2 regions of the Mangrovimonas futianensis genome follow, and region 2 is predicted to be linked to the other one. Evidence: riboswitches for the same ligand, from Rfam matches in the RefSeq annotation. Region 2 holds a riboswitch; the other holds the start of a gene.
The links. Region 2 has a riboswitch for S-adenosylmethionine ahead of thrA (bifunctional aspartate kinase/homoserine dehydrogenase I). Riboswitches for the same ligand answer to the same signal wherever they lie in the genome.
Positions count from the first base shown of each region.

Region 1: it holds a riboswitch for S-adenosylmethionine, as region 2 does, so the genes downstream of both, LOK78_RS02005 (hypothetical protein) here and thrA (bifunctional aspartate kinase/homoserine dehydrogenase I) in region 2, are expected to answer to the same signal.

Region 1 is NZ_JAJJNF010000001.1:450,448-458,458, reverse strand. Features, by position in the region: gene LOK78_RS02015 (McrC family protein) at 1-1,176, shown strand, start outside; gene LOK78_RS02010 (hypothetical protein) at 1,291-2,565, shown strand; gene LOK78_RS02005 (hypothetical protein) at 2,915-3,466, opposite strand; SAM-I-IV-variant riboswitch at 3,899-3,990, opposite strand; gene LOK78_RS02000 (hypothetical protein) at 4,055-4,951, opposite strand; gene LOK78_RS01995 (helix-turn-helix domain-containing protein) at 4,954-5,223, opposite strand; gene LOK78_RS01990 (class I SAM-dependent DNA methyltransferase) at 5,703-7,310, shown strand; gene LOK78_RS01985 (restriction endonuclease subunit S) at 7,307-8,011, shown strand, end outside.
Region 2 is NZ_JAJJNF010000007.1:185,322-193,332, forward strand. Features, by position in the region: gene LOK78_RS13085 (phosphoadenosine phosphosulfate reductase domain-containing protein) at 1-87, opposite strand, end outside; gene LOK78_RS13090 (RrF2 family transcriptional regulator) at 178-591, opposite strand; gene LOK78_RS13095 (trans-sulfuration enzyme family protein) at 619-1,788, opposite strand; gene thrA (bifunctional aspartate kinase/homoserine dehydrogenase I) at 1,795-5,190, opposite strand; SAM riboswitch class I at 5,277-5,391, opposite strand; gene LOK78_RS13105 (hypothetical protein) at 5,482-7,032, opposite strand; gene LOK78_RS13110 (2-isopropylmalate synthase) at 7,179-8,011, shown strand, end outside.

The DNA.
Region 1 (8,011 bases), on a different contig from region 2:
TTTTCACTGCATGGGTCTATTCTGACAACTGGAAATATTATGGGTTTTGTTGGAATAAATAACAGTGAAATTACAATTCATTCCAGATTTTCAAAAAACAATAATGACTACTTTTTGCATTATATGCTTCAAAAGGTATTTTCGATTAACCTTTTTGATTTGAAACATGGGATAAACAATGAATCAATATTTGATTTTCTGTTATATATGTTTCCATTCTATTTGAAAAAGGCGTTAAGACAAGGTTTATATAAAGAGTATCACAAACAAAATTATAATGATTCAAATGTCAGAGGAACAATTGACATTAATAGACATTTAAGACAGAATATTCCTTTTATTGGAAATATTGCTTATCGAGTTCGTGAACACAGTTTTGACAATAAAATCACACAACTTATAAGACATACGATTGAATTTATTCAACAGCATGAACATGCGCAAGGTGTTTTAAATCTTGATTCAGAAACACAAAGTTGTGTAAACCAAATTTTTCAAGTTACACCTAGTTATGAATATGGGCAGAGAATTTCTATCATTAATAAAAACCTAAAACCTTTTTCACATCCATATTTTTTTGAATATAAAGCATTAAAAAAGATTTGTATGCAAATTTTGAGATATGAGGGTTTGAAATATGGTAAGGAAAAAGATAAAGTATATGGTTTACTCTTTGATGGAGCATGGTTATGGGAAGAGTATCTTAATACATTTTTAAATAAGTGCGGATTTAACCATCCACAAAATAAAAGTTCAAAAGGAGCAATTTATCTATTCACAAACTTGATAGGTAAAAGATTCCCAGACTTTTGGAAAGAGAATTTCATACTTGATGCAAAATACAAACGGTTGGCTGGGAAAAAAGCTGAAAATATAGACCGAAATGATATGAACCAAATAATTTCATACATGTATGTTAAAATGGCTCAAATAGGCGGATTTATTTGTCCTTCCGACAATGATGAATTTAGAGCAGAGGAAACAAATATTGGACAATTGAATGGATACGGTGGAGAAGTAAATATTTGGACGCTTTCTATACCTCAGCAACCTGAAAACTTTTCAGACTTTTGTACAAGAATGAAAGAAAACGAAAAATTAATGATTGATATAATTGAACGACAGGAAGATAAGGCACTAGCGACAACAAGCGGTCATAAAACATTGCGCGGATAGTGCTAAATTTGAACAATATAACATTTAATCAACAGGTTAGCGAGCTGATAGGTTTGTGCTCCGAAATGCGCAACGTTTCATCTCGCAGGCCGTTAGCAAACATTAAAAAACACTATGACAGCAGTAATCGGTATATTAAATAAACACGGAGTCACAATGGCTGCTGATAGTGCAGTTACAGTAACAGGAGGTAATCAGAAAAAAATCTACAATACAGCTAACAAGCTATTTACATTATCAAAACATCATCCAATAGGCATTATGATATATAGTTCCTCTACTTTTATGTCGACACCTTGGGAAATTATCATCAAACTTTATAGAAAGGAACTTAAAGACAAAAGTTTTGATACAGTTGTAGAATACAAGGATGATTTTTTAAAATTCTTAAAAGGCAAAGATTTTTATACTACACCCGAACATCAATTATTAAACTTAAAACAATTTCTCTATTGGCAATTAGATATTCTAAAAGGCAGAATGATAGAAAAGTTATCTGATGATAAAACTGAGGAAGAACTATCAGTAGAATTCCAAGAAATCATTTTAGAGGATTTACAAAATAATATCGATTCATATAATGGAGCTACGAACATTCTAAATGATTTTGCTGATTATTCCTTAGAGAACTTTAAAGAGTATGCAGAGGAAGGCATTAAAGAAGTAACCGATACAATATTTGACGGAATTGAAATCAATGATGATATTTTTAATGCAATTGTAGAATTATATTATAACCATTTAAAAACAACAAACTTTATCGGAATTACAACAGGTATTGTTTTTGGTGGTTATGGAGAAAAGGAAATTTATCCTTCAATGGTCTCAATTCAAATCGCAGAAGCCCTTGATAACCGATTACGATATTACGATTTTGACAGCTGTGAAATTTCCGATAACAATAACGGAGCAATAATGCCTTATGCACAAACTGATGTTATAAATATGTTTATAAAAGGTATTGACCCAGAAATTGACTACACTTACATTACTGTATTCAAAAAACTGCTCGCGGACTACACAAATATAATCGTAGGTATATTAAATGGGGAGAATGACGAATTAGCTCAAAAAATTAATGGTTTCGACTTGTCAATTCTTACAACCGAATTTGAAAAACAATTAAATCAGTTAAAAAGAGAAAAACAAGTTTCGCCAACTCTTGACACAGTTGCGATACTCTCTAAAGAAGACTTGGCTGAAATGGCGGAAAGTTTGATTTATTTAACGTACTTAAAAAGAAGAATTTCCTCAACTGAAGAAAGTGTAGGTGGACCAATTGATGTTGCCATCATAAGTAAGGGAGACGGCTTTATTTGGAAAAAAAGAAAACATTACTTTGAAGAAAGTTTGAACAAACATTTTATGGCTAACTATTTTAACAATTAAAACAATGCTTACGAAATTAAAGAAAGAGTTAACTGCGAAAGAAACTCTAATAAAGAAAGAAAAGAAAACAGAATTGAAAATTGAAAATTCAATGGACTATGAAACTATATCCGATATTATAACAGAAAGGTTGATGGATAAAGTTAAGAAAAATGTTTGCTAACAATGGCTATTCGTAATTGCTTGTTCTCGCCCACTTCTGAAAATCCTCGCGGATTTTCCTCTGGTTCGTTCCATTTTTGTTAAGCTAGTTGCTTAATCACGTAACTATCCTTACACGAACCGTTGGCAAACATTTTGGAACGGGCTGAAAATTTAAGGTTACAGAATCAATCAATGGTTCTTGATTTTACTTAAAACTTCTGAGTAAATTGATTCTATCATCAACTGTTTCGCACTCAATCAACATTAAGAGCTTTTTTGATAAATGAGCTTGATTTAATTTATGTAAAGAAATTAGCCTATTAGAATTACCGTAAATATTAATATGTTGCCATAAGGTAGTTTTTCGTTGATTTAAATTAATTTCGACTTTAGCCAAATCATCCCATTTAATTATTATGTCGTTTTTTGGAAAATGATTTCCTTTCCATAAAATAAATGCAACTTCATCATCCTCAAATTCTCGTCGTTCTTTATGCCAGGGATAAATTAACTTTTTCATTGCATCATTTGCTGTTGCGTTAGCGGAATTTCGGTATAAAAAATTTTGCAATTCTAATGGGTCATTTTCTAACACCCATTGTATTGTTTTTTCTTTTTTAAAATATTTGTTAAATGGATTTAAAGGAGTGTAAATATCTTCAAGCACATATACTTTCTTTTTCTTAGCTTGAAATCCCCAACCACTTGGATTTTTTTCAGTAGTAGAAACTGTTAATATTGGAATGTCATCATTCATAAGATTTCATACTATTTCTAAATTTCATTCTAATGTACTTAATAAACTTATAACGGATATGATAAAAGTAAAAAACGATCTGCCAACAACGTGTCCTATGAAAAGCACTAAAGCTAACTTAAGATGTATAACCGCAATAATTGAACAAGGAGGATGATAGAAAAAAGAACTTATTAGGGGAATGTTTAATTATATATCCTTCGTTTGCAAATATTTATAACATTTTTTATAAAAACAGAATCTAAATTCTTAGTAAATGTATTAATTGAGAGTTTATATGTTGTAATTGTTGTGAATTTGCAATACATGTTACGTTGGCGTGATATTATTCGCTGGTCAACCCAAATTATAAGGTTATATGGTTAGGTTTTAATATGAAAGGGTTTATTGGAATTAGCTCTAAGTAAAGAGCATCAGGAATTCTAAAAGGATAATTGGCATTTTTTTTGACAAAGTCCGCATTCTAAACCACCGTGGTTTGCTTAAACTCGGTTGGTACGCTACTAGCGTTCCTGATGCAATACGATTTTAAATTACTTTGTTGTAATATGTCTTATAGTTGACATTATAATACAAACCAGTATATTGTTAGGATTTTATATCCATTAAAAAAAGATATTTGGTTATTATATCATCTCTTAAAACACAATGAGTTTTATTTAGATGATACTTCTTTATAAGTTTTTTTAATTCCCTAAGGGTTTCTTTCTTCTCTTGGGTTCCAATGCGGCTCCAATGGTTTGGGTTAATGCAATAATCGAACAAAATCCTTTGGTCAATCCTAATATCCTCTGGAGCCTTAAGTGAATCTACAATCGTTAACTTATTTAAGTGGGTTAAAAACGCTTCAAACAAGCTTTTAAAAGCGTAATTCCCTAACTGATTTAGATTAATAATCCCTAATCTATTTAAGTATCTTGAGGCTATTATTTTCAGTTCAACTCGTAATAGATTTCTATCTAAAATTGAATATTGTTTTCCCTTGTCATAGATTTTAATTTTATAATCGGTTCTTTCGAATTCTTTATAACTCCCATTTCCTTTATAGTTATGTTTTCGGTTGTGGTCTTTTAGGTCAAACATGAGTATATGCTCATCTAATAAAAGCTTTGGGTTTTTACTTACTGTAATATTAAACCCGAATTCCAAGTTGGTGATTTTAGTTTCCTTTTTGTCTAGTTGTAACTTTTCGCAAAGGTCATCTATTGCAAGCTTGAACTGTTTAAAACTAAAGTCATTGTAGTTTTGATTCCCTAAACCCTTCATTAAATTGTAGTACTTATGAATACTTCCTTTTACAATCGCGGCCTTTTTGGTAATCCTAATTTCCATATTTTGGAGTCGGCCAACCTTTGGGTAGTCATTTGCTTCTCCTGTTTGTCTGTCAAAAGTTGACCGTAAACTTATGAGTTCATTTTTTTCGATACTTTCCTCAAACCTCAATTTGTCTATGGTAGATATTTTGAACTTTATATTGTCTATCATGACTAATCGTTTTTTAAGTTGTTAATGATTTCAGATTTTTTGTAATATACCCTTCTGCCTAAATATCTAGGGGTTAGTACGCCTGCCTTAGTCCAGTTGTTAAGAGTAGGTAGGGACACCTTTAGAAATTTGGCGGTTTCTTCCCTTGTTAGAAGCTTTTCGGGTTCTTGAATACGGTTGTCTACTATGTTGCTTATAATCTCATTAAATTTGAGGCAAAGCTTCGCTATGAACTCTTCTGGAGAAGAGCCTTCAAATAATATTCTTTCCATTGTTATATTGGTTTAAGAGGTTTAAATTGTTATTGGAATTTTTCCTAAATGTTATTGCTGAAATTCTAAAGACGTCTGTGATTTCTAGTTGCAATATTGAAGTTTATTTTTGCAAATGGAAGAATTTTAACATATTGATTATCAGTGGTTTAAATTATCTAATTTTGAAATTATTAAAGTGCGTAACTAGCTGAAAAACAGCTCTTTAATAACTACTTTACATTAGCTTATTTATGTTTAAGGTGAATTAGCTAATCCTTTTAACATTTGAGTAAAAAACAGGATGATTTTCACCCTAAAAAAGACATCACAAAAGCTTAATTTTTGGTCATTTTCTTCTAGTTTGGGGTTTCGGGTCTTAAAAAGTAGAAAATTAACAGCTTCATTTTAACCGATAATTCATGAGGAAAACCATAGTTTTTTTCCTTCTCAATTTTGTAAATTAGCCCGTAACGATAAAAAAAGACTAACCTAAATTAATGAGTGCAGAACAACTTAAAGCTCTTGAAGACCGATTATGGAAAGCGGCAGACGATTTAAGAGCCAACAGTAAGCTTACAGCTACCGAATATTCCTTCCCAGTATTGGGACTTATTTTTTTAAGACATGCCCATAGCCGATTCATCAAGGCAAAAGACGAGATAGAAAAAACCTTACCCGTTCATCCTACCAGAGGGGTGAGACCTATTACCAAAAATGACTTCCTAAACGCCAAAGCCATTTTCCTTCCCGAGGATGCCAGATGGGATACTATAAAAGACCTTCCTGATAGCGAAGACTTAGGTGAGTATATCAATGAGGCAATGCGTAACATTGAAAGCGAGTATGAGGATTTAATAGGGGTGTTACCTAAAACCTATAACCTATTTGAAAAAGACTTATTACAACGCCTTATACGCATATTTAATGACGAAGCTCTTGATGATATGTCAGGAGATGCTTTTGGGCAGATATACGAATATTTCCTAAACAAGTTCGCCCAGAGTGGTGCCCAGGAAGGTGGCGAGTTCTTCACGCCTCCATCATTGGTAAAGACCATAGTTAATATTATAGAGCCTAACCATGGCACTGTGCTAGACCCAGCTGTAGGTAGTGCAGGTATGTTTGTACAGACTGCCCATTTTGTTGAAGAGGAAGGATTTGAAGCTGCTAGTAAGGTAACATTCTACGGACAGGAAAAAACGGATACCAACACCAAACTGGCAAAGATGAACATGGCAGTGCATGGGCTAGATGGTGATATTGTACAAGGAAACTCCTTTTATGAGGACAAACACGAACTGGTAGGCAAATGCGACTTTGTCATGGCTAATCCTCCGTTCAATGTGGATGGAGTGGATAAAAGTAAAGACAGCGTTAAGAACGACCCACGATTACCATTTGGATTGCCCAATAATGACAATGCCAACTATTTATGGATACAATACTTCTACAGCTATTTAAATGAGACTGGACGAGCAGGTTTTGTAATGGCATCCTCTGCTTCTGATGCGGGACATAGTGAGAAGCTAATACGTAAGCAGCTGTTGGAAACTGGAGCTGTTGATGTAATGGTATCTATAGGCAACAAGTTTTTCTATACGGTATCATTGCCTTGTACTCTTTGGTTTTTTGACCGAGCTAAAGAACAGGATGAAAACAGAAAAGACCAGACTTTAATGCTGGACTTACGAAATATCTATAGAAAAGTATCCTCCAGGATACATGATTTTACAGAGGAAAATCTGGAAAGCATACACGCCATTGTAAACTTGTATAGAGGCGATAATAGCTTGTTTAAGGAGTTGGTTGACAAGTACACCCAAGAAGGCAAAACCAAAGCCTTAGAGTGGCTCACCAACCATTTTCCTAATGGGGAGTATGTAGATGTAGCAGGACTGTGTAAAGTAGTATCTCGAGCTGAAATAGAAACCAATGATTACAGCTTAACTCCAGGACGTTATGTGGGTGTAGCAGACCAGCTGGATGAGGATTTTGATTATGAGACGGAGATGGGGATTATTAAAGAAGAGTTACAAGTTTTAAATGAAGAAGCCAACAGATTGGCTGAACAGATACAAACCAATTTAGAAGAGCTAGGGTTGTGAGTTGGGACAGATTAAAATTTGAAGAATTATATTTAGTTCCTAGCAGAAATGGATTAACAAAACCTAGCAGGATAAGAGGGAAAGGTTTTAAGTTTATTAATATGGGAGAACTTTTTGCATATGATAGAATTAAAAATCCTGATATGGCTCTGGTACCGCTAACTGATAAGGAAAAGATGACTCATTCAATAGAAGAGAATGATTTACTTTTTGCAAGACAGTCGATTGTTTTGTCTGGAGCAGGGAAATGTTCAATCGTGAAGGAAGTTGATGAATTAACTGTTTATGATTCACATATTATAAGAGTACGTTTAAACGGTGAGTTGTGTAATCCTGATTTTTATTTCTATTATTTTAAGACACCTTATTGTAACATAAAAAGTTTGGTTCAACAGGGAGTTCAGGCAGGCATAAGAGGGAAGGAGCTTGCGAAACTTGAAATTGATTATCCACCAATCTCGACCCAAAAACGCATTGCAGATATTTTAAGTGCTTATGATGATTTAATAGAAAACAACCTTAAGCGTATCAAGCTTCTGGAACAGGCTGCACAAAACATTTATAAAGAGTGGTTTGTAAACCTGCGTTTTCCTGGTCATGAAACCACATCTATAAATGAGGAAACAGGATTGCCTGAGGGGTGGGAAGAACAAACCGCTTTTGATTTATTTGATATTAAGGGAGGTTCCCAACCCCCCAAA
Region 2 (8,011 bases):
TCCCATAGCCCATTGAATAATCTCACTTGGTGATTTTGACTTTAATTTTGCATTCCAGTAATCGATGTCTATATTTTCTAAAATCATGATCTTCTTTAATTTAATACTTTACTCCTATCGGACTAATAGGAATTAAAGGCAAAACTATATAAAAATATTTAATATCCAAGCATTTATTTAATCTTTAAGAATATCTGCCAAGGATTTATTATTAAAAATTTGGAGGGTACTGTCCCTTACTTCTAACATTAAATTATGGACCGAACAGGTTGTTTCATCTGGGCAATCGTCACATTTTTCATAAAAATTGAGACTCACGCAAGGTACCATGGCAATAGGACCTTCCAAAATTCTCATAATAGGTGCCAATTTAATGTCTTTGGGATCTTTCAAAAGGTAATAACCACCTGTTTTTCCTTTTTTAGACCCCAAAAATCCATTTTTCCGAAGGGTTAAAAGAATGCTTTCCAAAAACTTCCTGGAAATATTTTCACTTTCAGATATCACACTGATTTGAACCGGATGATTGGAGCCCTGTTTAGCCAAATAAGCCAACGCCTTAAGCCCATATTTAGTTTTCTTTGAAAGCATATTTTCAAAGATAACCAATTTCTTATATCAACCTAATGCTTGATTTAAATCTGCAATAATATCATCTACATGCTCCAATCCAACTGAAATCCTAACCAACCCATCACTGATCCCTACTTCAAGTCTATCGGCCTCACTTAATTTACTATGAGTGGTACTTGCCGGATGGGTAGCAATGCTTCTGGTATCTCCTAAATTGGCTGAAAGCGAAAACATTTTTAAACGATTTAAAAAATTTCTTCCTGCCTCAATACCTCCTTTTATTTCAAAAGCGACAATGTTTCCGCCTTTCTTCATTTGCTTTTTGGCTATTTCATATTGCGGATGTGATTTCAGAAAAGGATATTTCACGAACTCAACGTGCTCATTACCTTCCAAAAACTCAGCCACCTTTATGGCGTTATCACAATGCCTATCCACCCTAACGGCCAAAGTCTCCAAACTTTTTGACAACACCCAAGCATTGAATGGTGATAAAGCAGGTCCTGTATTTCTGGCAAACAAATATATTTCCCGTATCAAATCTTTACTACCCACAACAACACCTCCCAATACACGACCTTGACCATCTATCAACTTGGTTGCAGAATGCAATACCAAATCGGCTCCAAATGCAATAGGATTTTGCAAGTAAGGGGTTGCAAAACAATTATCAATGATCAATAACAATTGATGTTTTTTAGCAATGGATGCCAATAGTTCCAAATCCAAAATATCTACTGCCGGATTTGTTGGTGTCTCTGCATATAGAATTTTGGTGTTGGGCTGAATCAAACTTTCTATTTTCTCAACCTCATTGACTTTAAAATAGCTTGTTTCAATATGCCACTTTGGTAAAAACTTGGTAAACAAAGTATGGGTTGATCCAAAGACACTTCTACAGGATACCACATGATCACCTGCATTCAACAAGGCCGCAAAGGTTGAAAATACAGCACCCATACCTGTAGCAAAGGCATATCCCGCTTCAGCGCCTTCCATTTTACAGATCTTATCCACAAATTCAGAATTGTTTGGATTTGTAAAACGACTGTATATGTTTCTCTCTTTTTCTTCAGCAAAGGACGCGCGCATATCTTCGGCATCTTCAAACAAGAAACTACTTGTTATATGAATAGGAGTTGAATGCTCTAAATATTGAGAACGCTCCATTTGCGTTCTTATCGCATCTGTCTCAAAATGATTTTTACTGCTCATTTTCTTTTAATTTATATGTTTTGACAATCTTAAGATATCTCCAAAGACTCCTCTAGCGGTCACCTTGGCTCCAGCGCCAGCTCCCTGGATTACAATGGGTTGTTCCCCATAAGATTCTGTAAATATTTCTATTATGGCATCTGCGCCCTTAACCTGACCCAATGCACTATCTGCTGGAACAGATACCAACTTCACTTCCAAATTTCCTTTATCCAACTGCAAGTCACCAGACAAATCACCTACATATCTTAATACATAATTGGTTTTTTGATTGTCCTTGATCTTTTGAAATACATCATCCAATTCCTCTAGACGATCTAAAAACTCACTGACTGATATGCTTCTGTAGGCTTCAGGCACCAAATTTTGAACCGATACATCTTCAAATTCATTTTCCAGGTCCAGTTCTCTGGCCAAAATCAACAATTTTCTAGCCACGTCATTTCCTGAAAAATCCTCACGAGGATCTGGTTCTGTAAATCCGTTTTGTACCGCATCTTTGACAATGGCACTAAAAGAAACATCTTCAATTGAAAAGCGATTAAACAAATAACTCAATGTTCCCGAGAAGACCCCTCTTATCCTAGTTATGTTTTCTCCTGATTCATGTAGCAATTTAATGGTATCAATCAATGGTAAACCAGCTCCTACAGTAGTCTCATAAAGATACTGTTTATTATGTTGCTTTAATTGATTTCGCAATTCGGCATAAAAGTCATGAGAAATGGTATTGGCTATTTTGTTTGAGGATACCAAATCAAACCCTGCCTCTACCAAGGGGATATAATTTTCATGAAATTGTGGGTTAGCCGTATTATCTACAGCAATCAAATTTTCCAGATGATTGGTTTTTGCATAAGCAACTACATCTTCAACCGAATAATTTTCAAGTCCTTGGTGTACGGATTCTTTCCAATTTTCTGTGAGTCCATATTTGCTTAAGCCTACTTTCTTGGAGTTTCCGATGGCAAAAATATTCAGATTGATTCCCTTTCTATTTTCAATGTCTGTTTTGGTTTTTAATATTTGGTCTATTAAGGTTCCCCCTACCAAACCATGCCCAAATATGGCAATGTTCACTTTTTTGGAAACTCCAAATATCTCACCATGGATCACATTTAAGGCCTTGTGAAGCTCTTTTTTCTGAACGACCAAGCTCACATTTTTACCCGTCACCGTATTGTTAAAAAGCAAAGGTGTAATTTGGTTTTTAATCAAGGCATTAAACGGTTTATGGAACGAACTAAGTTCAATCCCAATGATTGAAATAACAGCCACATCATCTACGACTCCTATTCTATTCACATCTTGGGAATAAAAATCTCTTTCAAACTCCTGTTCCAAAGCTATTACGGCCTGAGCCGCTTTACTTGATTGGATAACCAACCCTATGCCTCTTTCTGAAGACCCTTGGGAAACAATACTCACACTAATTCCATAGTTACTGAGCGCTTTAAAAATTCTGGCATCCACTCCTACTTTACCCAAAAGGCCTCTTCCTTCCAAATTTACCAGTGCTACATCTTCTAAAACTGATAGGGATGTGACATTTTTACTATTCGGTTTAGCAGAAATTAAGGTTCCTTCATCTTCTGGATTAAACGTATTCAAAATACGAAGGCTGATATTCTTTTCTACCAAAGGGATAATCGTTTTGGCATGTAGTACACTCGCTCCAAAATTGGCTAATTCATTAGCCTCATTAAAGGAAAGCTCTCTTATTTTTTGGGCATCTTCCACCAAATCAGGATTAGCCGTATAGATTCCATTGACATGGGTAAAGTTTTGTAATTCTTCGGCATCCAAATAATTCGCTAACAAAGAAGCTGAATAATTACTTCCATTTCTACCTAATAGTGTCGTTTCTCCTTCAGCATCTGAACCAATAAACCCAGTCACTATAGGCAGCGTATTTACAGGTAATGATTTAAAAAATGAGACTACATGCTCTTTGGAAGCTTTCTCCTTGGGTTGGGCGTTTAAATAATCTGAATCTGTTAAAAGCAATTTTCTGGAGTCGACCGCTAGTGCATTGAAACCATTAGACCTTAGTGTTTCGGCTAAAAGATTTACAGATAATAATTCACCAAAGGCCAAAACATGTGCTTTAATTCTATCACTATAATCACCCAGCAATTTGACTCCTTCCAAAATATTGTGCAGCTCTTGGAATTGCTGAGATAAATCAATACCTGGTAAAGGCTCTAACTGATAGAGTTTAAAACTTTCAAAATCTGCTTCAAAGTCCCCTTTTTTAGCTGCCTTTTCTAACAAGGCTTCCAATTGATCAGTCGCTTTTCCTCTGGCTGAAGCCACCACCGCTATTCTGTCACCATCAGACACTTTACTTTCAATAATAGAAAGAACACGATTTAAACCTTCGCCATTTGACAAGGATTTACCGCCAAACTTCAACACCTTCAATCGCTTATTTTTGGATTCGGAATTGAAAATAGGTTCAATGATTTTTTCCAATTGATTGAATTCTATCAAAAAGGCATCATGACCATGAGACGAGTGTATTTCACTATAAGTTACATTGGGATGCGTTTGCGCCAATTGTCTTTGAGTTTCTCTATTTTCCTCAGCCGTAAAAAACAAATCAGAATCTACACCTACGATGGAAATGGTTGATTTAATGGTTTCAAGAACTTGAACATTATCACCTCGCCCCTTAGTGACATCGATAGTTTTCAGCAATTGGTTCATCAACTTGTAAGCCGATAACTGAAAGCGCTCCTGAAGTTTTTCACCATGGTGCAGCAACCAACTTTCTACGTTGAATATTTCTAATTCATCATTAATACTTCTTTGAAATCGTTCTTTGAAAGACTGTGGCGTTCGGTAACACAACATCGCATGCATACGGGCATCATGAACAGGATTGTTTGAATTAACCAAAAACTGTTCTTGAATTTGACAATTGGCAATGAGCCAATCTGTCGATTTCCAATCGGTAGCGACAGGTATTAAATGTTGCGCCAATTTAGGAGACAAAAAGGCCATTTCCCATGCAATTCCACCCCCTAGGGACCCTCCTATCAAGGCATAAAGATTCTTTACTTGTAACTCTTCGAGTCCCAATAAAAATATTTTGGCAATATCTCGAGCTACAAAATCCTTATAGTTTTCTATGACAAATCCGTCATAGCCATTCCCAGGAATGTTAAAGGCCAAAATGGTGTAAACTTTGGTGTCTATAACCTTACCGTCACCAATTAAATCACGCCACCAACCTGAATCTCCTGCCACATTACTGTTACCGGTGAGTGCATGGTTTACCAGAACAATGGGTGCCTGATTAAGTGGTGGTCCAAACGTTTGGAAAGACAATTTAATATCTGTCTTTTTACCACTTTCCAAAACAACTTGTTCTAGATTAATATACTGTAAATCTTTCATTTCTTTTCACAAAAAAACATGCAAATGCGATTGCACAAATTATTAATATGTTAAAAAGAAAAGTATAAATAGGGAAGTAATCCACCTAGTTATCTGCCATACAAATGCCCAAGCATTTGAGTAGAATTTAGCACCTTCTTTGAGGTCAAAGGGTTGCTAAGGTTTCACAGGGTCTATTCCCTCCACCTTTCTTGATAACGAAACATTAAGTTATTGAACTTTGATGCTGCAAATATTCAATCAGAAAAATTTAATATCCAAATAAATTCGGCTTTTTCTAAATTATTTAACTTAGGATGTTCCAAAATGCTCGTAGTATTTCTCTCTAATAATTTCAGAAACCGGTCGATTTTGAATATTACTTTCCAACCAGGAAATAATATCCAAATACAAAAAGGCACGACGTTCATAAGGATGATTTTCATACACCTTCAGTCTTTTGTGTAGCTCAATAAAGGCCTTTTTAATATCTTGGGGATAAATATCCTGCAAACCTCTAATAAACTTGATCATCTCTTTTTGCACTTCATACATATCATCAATCTTGATGAGAAATTTATAAGTATCCCGCAATAAAGCCTCGATGTGGTAATCATACCCGCCCTCATAATGTGCAACCACATTCAAAACCCTAGCAAAACATTGCAAATCTTCTCTCATCGCTATGGATTTGGTGGTAATAATTTTATTCAAGTACCGAATACATTCCTTGTAATTTTCAGCACCAAAATGCATACTAGCAAATTTGTAGTTGAAAATCATTCGGTGATGTTCATCAATCCGGTCCGTGTATTTGACCAATTCGGCTTCAATTTTGGGGATTAGATGTAAGCCATCTTTAAAACTCCCATCAAAAAAATAATAGTTTACGCGATGTATATTGAGATATAAAAAAGTTAAAGCATCTACATTTTCATCGATGGTAAAACTTTTATTGGTAACTAACGCTTCAAATTTATCCAGATGATATTTGAATTTTTCTTTGTTGTTGATATAAAATAGGGACTCCAACAAATAGTTTTGCCCCTTAGCAAAAAACACTGGATTCAAATTGACCATACTCGGATTTTGGTCATATAACTTCACCCATTTTAAGGCATATTTAAAGCAGTTTAAGAAATCCTGTAACAGGAAACTGTACCAAAAATACGACCTGTAAAGCCATAATTTTTCCCTAAACCCTAAGTCTTCCAAATCATATTTAGGCAAACGCGCATTAAAATAGTCATGAATTTCTTGGGCGTCCTTTTCATTTTTGGCATATCCAAATTTGAGGAACAAACCATAGAGCTGAAGTGACAAATTGGATAACTTACTCGTAATCACATTCGCTTGACTTAACTTTTTAGCCTGAATAGTTAGCTCATCCGCCCGCCCGCTTATACTCCTTGTAATATATTGAGCCTCTATAACCTTTTCCAGCTCTACCACCTCAAATGCCAAATTCTTTTCCTCATTTTGAATCGCTATTTCTTTTGATTTATCCAAAATCTTTAAAGCTTGCTTATATAGTCCTTTATGATAAAGAATCGAGGCAAAATCCAGTTGTTCTCGCAATTGAGAACGTACATTTTGATGAGAAGGATTCAACCTAAGACTGATCAAAATCTGCTTATAGAGGTGCGATTTCACATTGGCCAATTGCTGCTTCTTGATATCGCCATTTTTCAAAATAGCATCTTCATCATACACGGATAGCTTATCCAAAATATTGAACAAATTCAAAAATTTGGAATCTTCATTTACTCCAAGCCGACCAACATACAATTTGAACTGTCTTTTTTCTGATTTTGTCATCGACTTAACCAGTGAAAACAAATTATCTTTTTGATCTTTAACCATCAAATAATTAAGATTTTAAATTATTGATTTTAAGCTGTTTATTATATTTTTTTTCATTTGAACATCGTAACGACTCCTGCCCTTTCATAACCATTTCTTAATCCAAATTATAAATTCGTATAACAATACAAAAATTTATTTTTTAAATGTCTAAAGAGAAAGTACAAATTTTTGACACCACATTAAGAGATGGAGAACAAGTTCCGGGATGCAAATTAAACAAAGAACAAAAACTTATTATTGCTGAACGTTTGGACTTTTTGGGTGTAGATGTGATTGAGGCAGGGTTTCCTGTTTCAAGTCCGGGAGATTTTGATGCGGTACAAGCCATTGGAAAAATTGTAAAAAATGCCACCGTTTGTGGACTCACACGAGCAGTTGAAAACGATATTAAGGTAGCAGCTGAAGCTTTGAAATCTGCTGCCAAACCAAGAATCCATACAGGTATTGGCACTTCTGATTCGCATATTAAATTCAAGTTTAACTCCACTCGAGAAGCTGTTATTGAACGCGCATTCAAAGCAGTGGCCTATGCCAAATCCTTTGTAGAAGACGTCGAATTTTATGCTGAAGATGCCGGTAGAACAGATAATGAGTTTTTAGCACGGGTATGTGAAAAAGCTATTGAAGCAGGAGCCACCGTTTTAAATATCCCAGATACTACAGGATATTGCTTACCAAGTGAATACGGAGCCAAAATCAAATATTTAAGAGAGAATGTCAAGGGCATAGAAAAAGCCATTTTATCTTGTCATTGCCATAACGATCTTGGATTGGCCACAGCCAATTCCATTGAAGGAGTTATTAATGGGGCACGTCAAATTGAATGTACCATTAATGGTGTGGGTGAAAGAGCTGGAAACACAGCTTTGGAAGAAGTAGTCATGATATTGAAACAACATCCTTATCTTAATTTAGACACTGGAATACGCACTAAAGAATTATACGGAATCAGCCAACTGGTTCAGGAACAAATGGG